Regions from separate parts of the Streptomyces sp. NPDC091649 genome, predicted to be linked through region 1. Evidence: riboswitches for the same ligand, from Rfam matches in the RefSeq annotation. Region 1 holds a riboswitch; the other holds the start of a gene.
The links. A riboswitch is a leader RNA that binds a small molecule or an ion and turns the genes downstream of it on or off. The one in region 1 is predicted to bind glycine.

Region 1 (3,401 bases):
CCACGGGCTCTACCGGATGGCACTGGGGCTCGACGACCGGCCGGTGGTCGCCGAGCGGGACACCAAGTCCGTATCGGTCGAGGACACCTTCGACGTGGACCTGCACGACCGGGTGCGGGTGCGGGCCGAGGTGGAGCGGCTGGCCGTCCGGTGCGTGGAGCGGCTGCGCGCCGCCGACCGGTCGGGCCGCACGGTGGTGCTGAAGGTCCGACGCTACGACTTCTCCACGCTGACCCGCTCCGAGACGCTCAGGGGCCCCACGGACGACCCCACGGTGGTCCGTGAGGCGGCCGGGCGGCTCCTGGAGTCCGTCGACACCACGGGGGGCGTACGGCTCCTGGGGGTCGGGGTCACCGGACTGGCCGACTACACCCAGGAGGACCTGTTCGCCCAGGCCGCCGACGCCAGGGAACGGGCGCAGCGGGCCCGGGAGATCCTGGCCCCGGCCGCGGAGGGCGGCCAGGAGACCGTCCCGGAGCCCGAGCCGGACAGCGCCGAGCTGCTCGCCGCCCGGCGCTGGCCCGCCGGGCACGACGTGTGCCACGAGGAGCACGGGCACGGCTGGGTGCAGGGGAGCGGCGTCGGCCGGGTCACCGTCCGGTTCGAGGAACCGTGGAGCGCGCCCGGCCGGGTCCTCACGTTCCGCGTCGACGACCCGCTGCTGCGGCCCGCCGACCCGTTGCCCCTCGTCCGCGATGCGGCCGACTACTCCTCCTGGCCCGCCAGCCTGCCGAAGTCCCGGTCGGGCGCCGACTCCTTCGAGGGCGGGGAGTCCAGCCCGTAGTGCCGGTAGAGCTGCAGTTCCTGCTCGGGCGAGAGGTGCCGGCCGACGCCGAAGTCCGGCGCGCCCTTGATCAAGGCCCGGTCGAAGGGGACGCGCAGCGTGTCCTCGACGAATTCGCTCGGTTCCAGGGGCACGAAGGCATCCCTGCTGAACAGGCCCGTGCGGATGGCCGCCCACTCGGGCACGCCCGTCGCGTCGTCGAGATAGACCTCATCCACCGTTCCGATCTTGGTGCCCTTGCGATCGAACGCCTTGCGGCCGATCAGGCGGCGCGGATCGATATCGGTCTGCACGGTGCCTCCCACTGGTCGCAACTGCTCAGGGTGGGCCCGGTCGCTCCACCAGCACCACACAAGTGCAGATCCGCGGTGTCGGCCACTCGAGAGCCTCGGCGCAGTGGCCGCTGGTAGGCTGGCCGTGGCTGCTGACCCCGTGCGGGAGAGTCCTCCGGTGCGGAATCCGGAGGCGCCGAAGGAGCAACTCCTCCCCGGAATCTCTCAGGCTCCCGTACCGCACGGACGAGGTCACTCTGGAAAGCAGGGCGGTTCCGTGCGGGCGCGAGTCCAGGCGGAATCGACCCTCACCGACGGTGAAAGTCGGCACGCCCCCGGGCGGGCCGGTGAAGCTCTCAGGTTGAGATGACAGAGGGGGAGGCCGTTCGGGCACCCGCGCCGTGGTGCCCCTCGCAGGTCGTGACAGACCAGGAGGCCTCCACCATGACCCCCCGTCGCACTCCGCTCTCCCAGCTGGAGCAGGGAATTCCGTTCGAGCAGCGCCACATAGGGCCGGACGCCGGAGCCCAGGCCAAGATGCTCGCCCAGGTCGGATACGGCTCCCTCGACGAGCTGACCGCCGCCGCGGTGCCCGACGTGATCAAGAGCGCGGAGGCCCTGAACCTTCCCTCGGCGCGCACCGAGGCGGAGGTCCTGGCCGAGCTGCGGTCGCTGTCCGACCGCAACAAGGTGCTGGCCCCGATGATCGGCCTCGGCTACTACGGCACCTTCACGCCGCCCGTCATCCTGCGCAACGTCATGGAGAACCCCGCGTGGTACACGGCCTACACGCCGTACCAGCCGGAGATCTCCCAGGGCCGCCTGGAGGCCCTGCTGAACTTCCAGACGATGGTCGCCGAGCTGACCGGGCTGCCCACCTCCGGCGCCTCCCTGCTCGACGAGGGCACCGCGGCCGCCGAGGCGATGGCCCTCGCCCGGCGTGTCGGCAAGGTCAAGAAGGGCGTCTTCCTGGTCGACGCCGACACCCTGCCGCAGACGGTCGCGGTGATCGAGACCCGCGCCGAGCCCACCGGCGTCGAGGTCGTCGTCGCCGACCTGAGCGACGGCATCCCGGCCGGGATCGCCGAGCGCGGCGTCTTCGGCGTGCTGCTCCAGTACCCGGGCGCCTCCGGAGCCGTGCGCGCCATCGAGCCCGTCATCGAGCAGGCCCACGAACTCGGCGCGATCGTCACTGTCGCCGCCGACCTGCTGGCCCTCACGCTGCTGACCTCGCCCGGCGCGCTCGGCGCCGACATCGCGGTCGGCACCACCCAGCGCTTCGGCGTCCCGATGGGCTTCGGCGGCCCGCACGCCGGCTTCATGGCGGTCCGCGAGAAGTTCGCGCGCAGCCTGCCCGGCCGCCTCGTCGGCGTCTCCGTCGACGCCGACGGCAACAAGGCGTACCGACTGGCCCTCCAGACCCGCGAGCAGCACATCCGCCGGGAGAAGGCCACCAGCAACATCTGCACCGCGCAGGTCCTGCTCGCCGTCATGGCCGGGATGTACGCGGTCTACCACGGCCCCGACGGGCTGCGGACGATCGCCCGGCGTACCCACCGCTTCGCCGCGATCCTGGCCGACGGCCTGCGAAGCGCCGGGGCCGACGTCGTGCACGGCTCGTTCTTCGACACCGTGACCGTCCGGGTGCCCGGCAAGGCCGCGGCCGTCGTCGCGGACGCCCGGGAGCGCGGGGTCAACCTCCGGCTGGTCGACGCGGACCACGTCTCCGCCGCCTGCGACGAGACCACCACCCGTGCGCAGATCTCCGCCGTCTGGGCCGCCTTCGGCGCCGAGGGCGACATCGAGGCGCTGGACGCCGCGGTGGCCGACGCGCTCCCCGAGGGGCTGCTGCGCTCCGACGACATCCTGACCCACCCGGTCTTCCACCAGTACCGCTCCGAGACCGCGATGCTGCGCTACCTGCGCAAGCTCGCCGACCGGGACTACGCGCTGGACCGCGGCATGATCCCGCTCGGCTCCTGCACCATGAAGCTGAACGCGACCGCCGAGATGGAGTCGATCACCTGGCCCGAGTTCGGCGCGCTGCACCCCTTCGCCCCCGCCGAGCAGGCGCAGGGCTTCCTCACCCTCATCCGTGAGCTGGAGGAGCGCCTCGCCGAGGTCACCGGCTACGACGCGGTGTCCATCCAGCCCAACGCCGGCTCCCAGGGTGAGTTCGCGGGTCTGCTGGCCGTCCGCGCGTACCACCGGGCCAACGGCGACGACCAGCGCACCGTCTGCCTCATCCCGTCCTCCGCGCACGGCACCAACGCCGCCAGCGCCGTCATGGCGGGCATGAAGGTCGTCGTGGTGAAGACCGCCGACGACGGCGAGGTCGACATCGC
Region 2 (3,401 bases), on a different contig from region 1:
CATGTCGACCATGAGGTACGCGCCGACCTCGTCCGCGATGCGGCGGAAGGCGGCGAAGTCCAGCTGGCGCGGGTAGGCGGACCAGCCGGCCACGATCAGCTTCGGCTGGGACTCCTTGGCGAGGCGCTCGACCTCCTCCATGTCCACGACGCCGCTCTCGTCGACGTGGTACGGGACCACGTTGTAGAGCTTGCCGGAGAAGTTGATCTTCATGCCGTGGGTCAGGTGACCGCCGTGGGCCAGGTTCAGGCCCATGATCGTGTCGCCCGGCTTCAGCAGGGCGAACATCGCGGCGGCGTTCGCCTGGGCGCCGGAGTGCGGCTGCACGTTCGCGGCCTCGGCGCCGAACAGGGCCTTGATCCGGTCGATCGCGATCTGCTCGACGACGTCGACGTGCTCACAGCCGCCGTAGTAGCGGCGGCCCGGGTAGCCCTCGGCGTACTTGTTGGTGAGGACGGAGCCCTGGGCCTCCATGACGGCGACCGGAGCGAAGTTCTCCGAGGCGATCATTTCGAGGGTGGACTGCTGACGGTGGAGCTCGGCGTCGACGGCGGCGGCGACGTCCGGGTCCAGCTCGTGGAGGGAGGAGTTCAGAAGCGACATCAGGGGGTCCCTTAAGGTCTCAGTTGCCGGAGAACGCGGTGTACTCGTCGGCGGAGAGCAGGTCGGCCGGCTCCTCCGCGACGCGCACCTTGAACAGCCAGCCGCCCTCGAAGGGAGCGGAGTTCACCAGCGAGGGGTCGTCCACGACGTCCTGGTTGGCCGCCGTCACCTCGCCGGTCACCGGCGAGTACAGATCGCTGACGGACTTGGTCGACTCCAGTTCGCCGCAGGTCTCGCCCGCGGTCACCGTGTCGCCGACCTCCGGGAGCTGCGCGTAGACGACGTCACCGAGCGCGTTGGCCGCGTACTCCGTGATGCCGATGGTGGCGACGCCGTCCTCGAGGGCCGACAGCCACTCGTGCTCCTTGCTGTACCGCAGCTGCTGGGGGTTGCTCATGACCTGAATTCTCCTGTACGCGGGGGAGTGCTGATGAACGGTGGTCTTACGGTGTGAGACGGAGGTACGTCACTTCCGTGACGCCTGCGCGCGGTGCGGGGGCCCGGGTTCTCCCCGGTCCTCCCGGGATATCACTTCTGGCGCTTGTAGAACGGCAGCGCGACGACCTCGTACGGCTCGTGCGTGCCGCGGATGTCCACGCCCACGCCCTCGGTGCCCGGCGCGGCGAAGGCCGCGTCCACGTAGGCCATGGCGATCGGCTTGCCCAGCGTCGGGGACGGGGCGCCGGACGTGACCTCGCCGATCACCTTGCCCTCGGCGACGACGGGGAAACCCGCGCGCGGGACCCGGCGGCCCTCGGCGATCAGGCCCACCAGCTTGCGCGGCGGCGCGGTCTCGGCGCGCTCGGCGGCGGCCTTCAGCGCCTCGCGCCCGACGAAGTCGCCCTCCTTCTCGAACTTCACGACCCGGCCCAGGCCCGCGTCGAACGGGGTCAGCGCGGTCGTCAGCTCGTGCCCGTACAGCGGCATGCCCGCCTCCAGGCGCAGCGTGTCCCGGCAGGACAGCCCGCAGGGGATCAGGCCGTGCGGGGAACCGGCCTCGGTCAGCGCCCGCCACAGCTGCTCGGCGTGCTCGGGCGCGACGAACAGCTCGAAGCCGTCCTCGCCGGTGTAACCGGTACGGGCGATGAGCGCCGGGACCCCGGCGACCGTGCCCGGCAGGCCCGCGTAGTACTTCAGTCCGTCCAGGTCGGCGTCGGTGACGGCCTTCATGATGGCGGGCGACTCGGGGCCCTGGACCGCGAGCAGCGCGTAGGCGTCCCGGTCGTCGCGCACCTCGGCGTCGAAGCCCCCGACGCGGGCGGTCAGCGCGTCCAGCACGACCTGCGCGTTGCCCGCGTTGGCGACGACCATGTACTCGGGGGCCTCGGCCTCGCCCAGGCGGTAGACGATCAGGTCGTCCACGATCCCGCCGTCCTCCTGGACGATCATCGTGTAGCGGGCCCGGCCGTTGCCGACGGTGGCGATGTTCCCGACCAGCGCGTAGCTCAGGAAGGCGGCGGCCTCGGGTCCGGTGACGGTGATCTCGCCCATGTGCGACAGGTCGAAGAGGCCGGCCCGGGTGCGTACGGCGTTGTGCTCGTCGCGCTCACTGGCGTACCGCAGCGGCATGTCCCAGCCCGCGAAGTCGGTCATGGTGGCGCCGAGCGAGCGGTGCAGCGTGTCGAGGGCGGTGAGACGGGGGGCAGTGCTCATGGCTACGGCTCCAGGGCATGACGACGTCAGGACGAATCCTCCCCATCTGTCATCGGAACCTGAGAGGTTCGCCGACAGCCCCCGACGGGGTAGGCCCTGGGAGGGCGCCCCCGGTTCGGGGGGCTCGGCTTGCACCTTGGGTGGAGCCGCGGGGCGGCTCGCTTTTCAGATCTGCCTCATCCACGCGGTACGGGGCCTGAGAGATTCAAGGGAGGATCTTGCTCCTTCGGCGCCCGGCTCACACTGTGGCCGGAACTCTCCCGCGTGGATTCGAACGGCCGGTATGCAGTTTGGCGGGGTCATCATCGCACGCATTGGGGGAGAGTGGGGGGTCCGGTCCCCCCGCAGGTGAAGACGGCGAGGGCGGTTGTGCCGCATTGCCTTTTCTTTACACTTCAGGGGCAGGCGTGGGTGGGCCCGACGGCAGGGGGACAGGCGATGACGTTGCAGCGGTCGGTACCGACCGCGGGGGTCGCGCACGGCGCGATGCCCGCACAGTCCGGCGCACCCGCACGGGAGCTGTCGGCCGAGGGTGCGCCGGTGGTACGCGACCTGCGCGGGCGCGCCGGCCGTGGCCCGTACAGCCTCGATTTCACCGCCGGTGACGTCGTCGTGGTCTCCGGGCTCCCCGGCAGCGGGAAATCGACCCTCATCCGGCGGGCCGCGCCCGGCCGTGCCATCGACTCCCAGAACACCCGCGACAGCTGGGCCGCGGCCCTGCCCCGCTTACTGCCCTACGCCCTCTACCGCCCCCTGGTCCGCGCCGCGCACTACCTCGGCCTCTGGAACGCCCTGCGCTCCGGTGAATCCGTCGTCGTGCACGACTGCGGGACCCAGACCTGGGTACGCCGCTGGCTCGCCCGGCACGCCGTGAGCCGGGGCCGCACCCTCCATCTGGTCCTTCTCGACGTGACGCCCGAGGTGGCGCGGCAGGGGCAGCGCGAACGCGGGCGAGGAGTCTCCGGTTACGCCTTCGCCCGCCACCGGCACGCGGTGGCCCGGCTGCTCCGCGACACCGAGCACGGGCTGCTGCCCCCCGGCTGCACCTCCGCGGTGCTGCTGGACCGCGCGGCCGCGGGGGCGCTCGCCCGGATCTCCTTCCGGGCCGCGCAGCCCGCGCAGCCCGCCGAAGGTTAGGGTGCTGG

Region 2: linked by a shared signal. The riboswitch ahead of gcvT (glycine cleavage system aminomethyltransferase GcvT) and the one ahead of gcvP (aminomethyl-transferring glycine dehydrogenase) in region 1 are both predicted to bind glycine.

Annotation. Positions count from the first base shown of each region.
Region 1 covers NZ_JBIVTR010000015.1:168,051-171,451, reverse strand. The annotation lists gene ACIQMU_RS24010 (DNA polymerase IV) at 1-784, shown strand, start outside; gene ACIQMU_RS24005 (PRC-barrel domain-containing protein) at 706-1,077, opposite strand; glycine riboswitch at 1,210-1,307, shown strand; gene gcvP (aminomethyl-transferring glycine dehydrogenase) at 1,501-3,401, shown strand, end outside.
Region 2 covers NZ_JBIVTR010000001.1:286,371-289,771, reverse strand. The annotation lists gene glyA (serine hydroxymethyltransferase) at 1-603, opposite strand, end outside; gene gcvH (glycine cleavage system protein GcvH) at 623-1,000, opposite strand; gene gcvT (glycine cleavage system aminomethyltransferase GcvT) at 1,132-2,256, opposite strand; glycine riboswitch at 2,432-2,529, opposite strand; gene ACIQMU_RS01265 (AAA family ATPase) at 2,695-3,393, shown strand.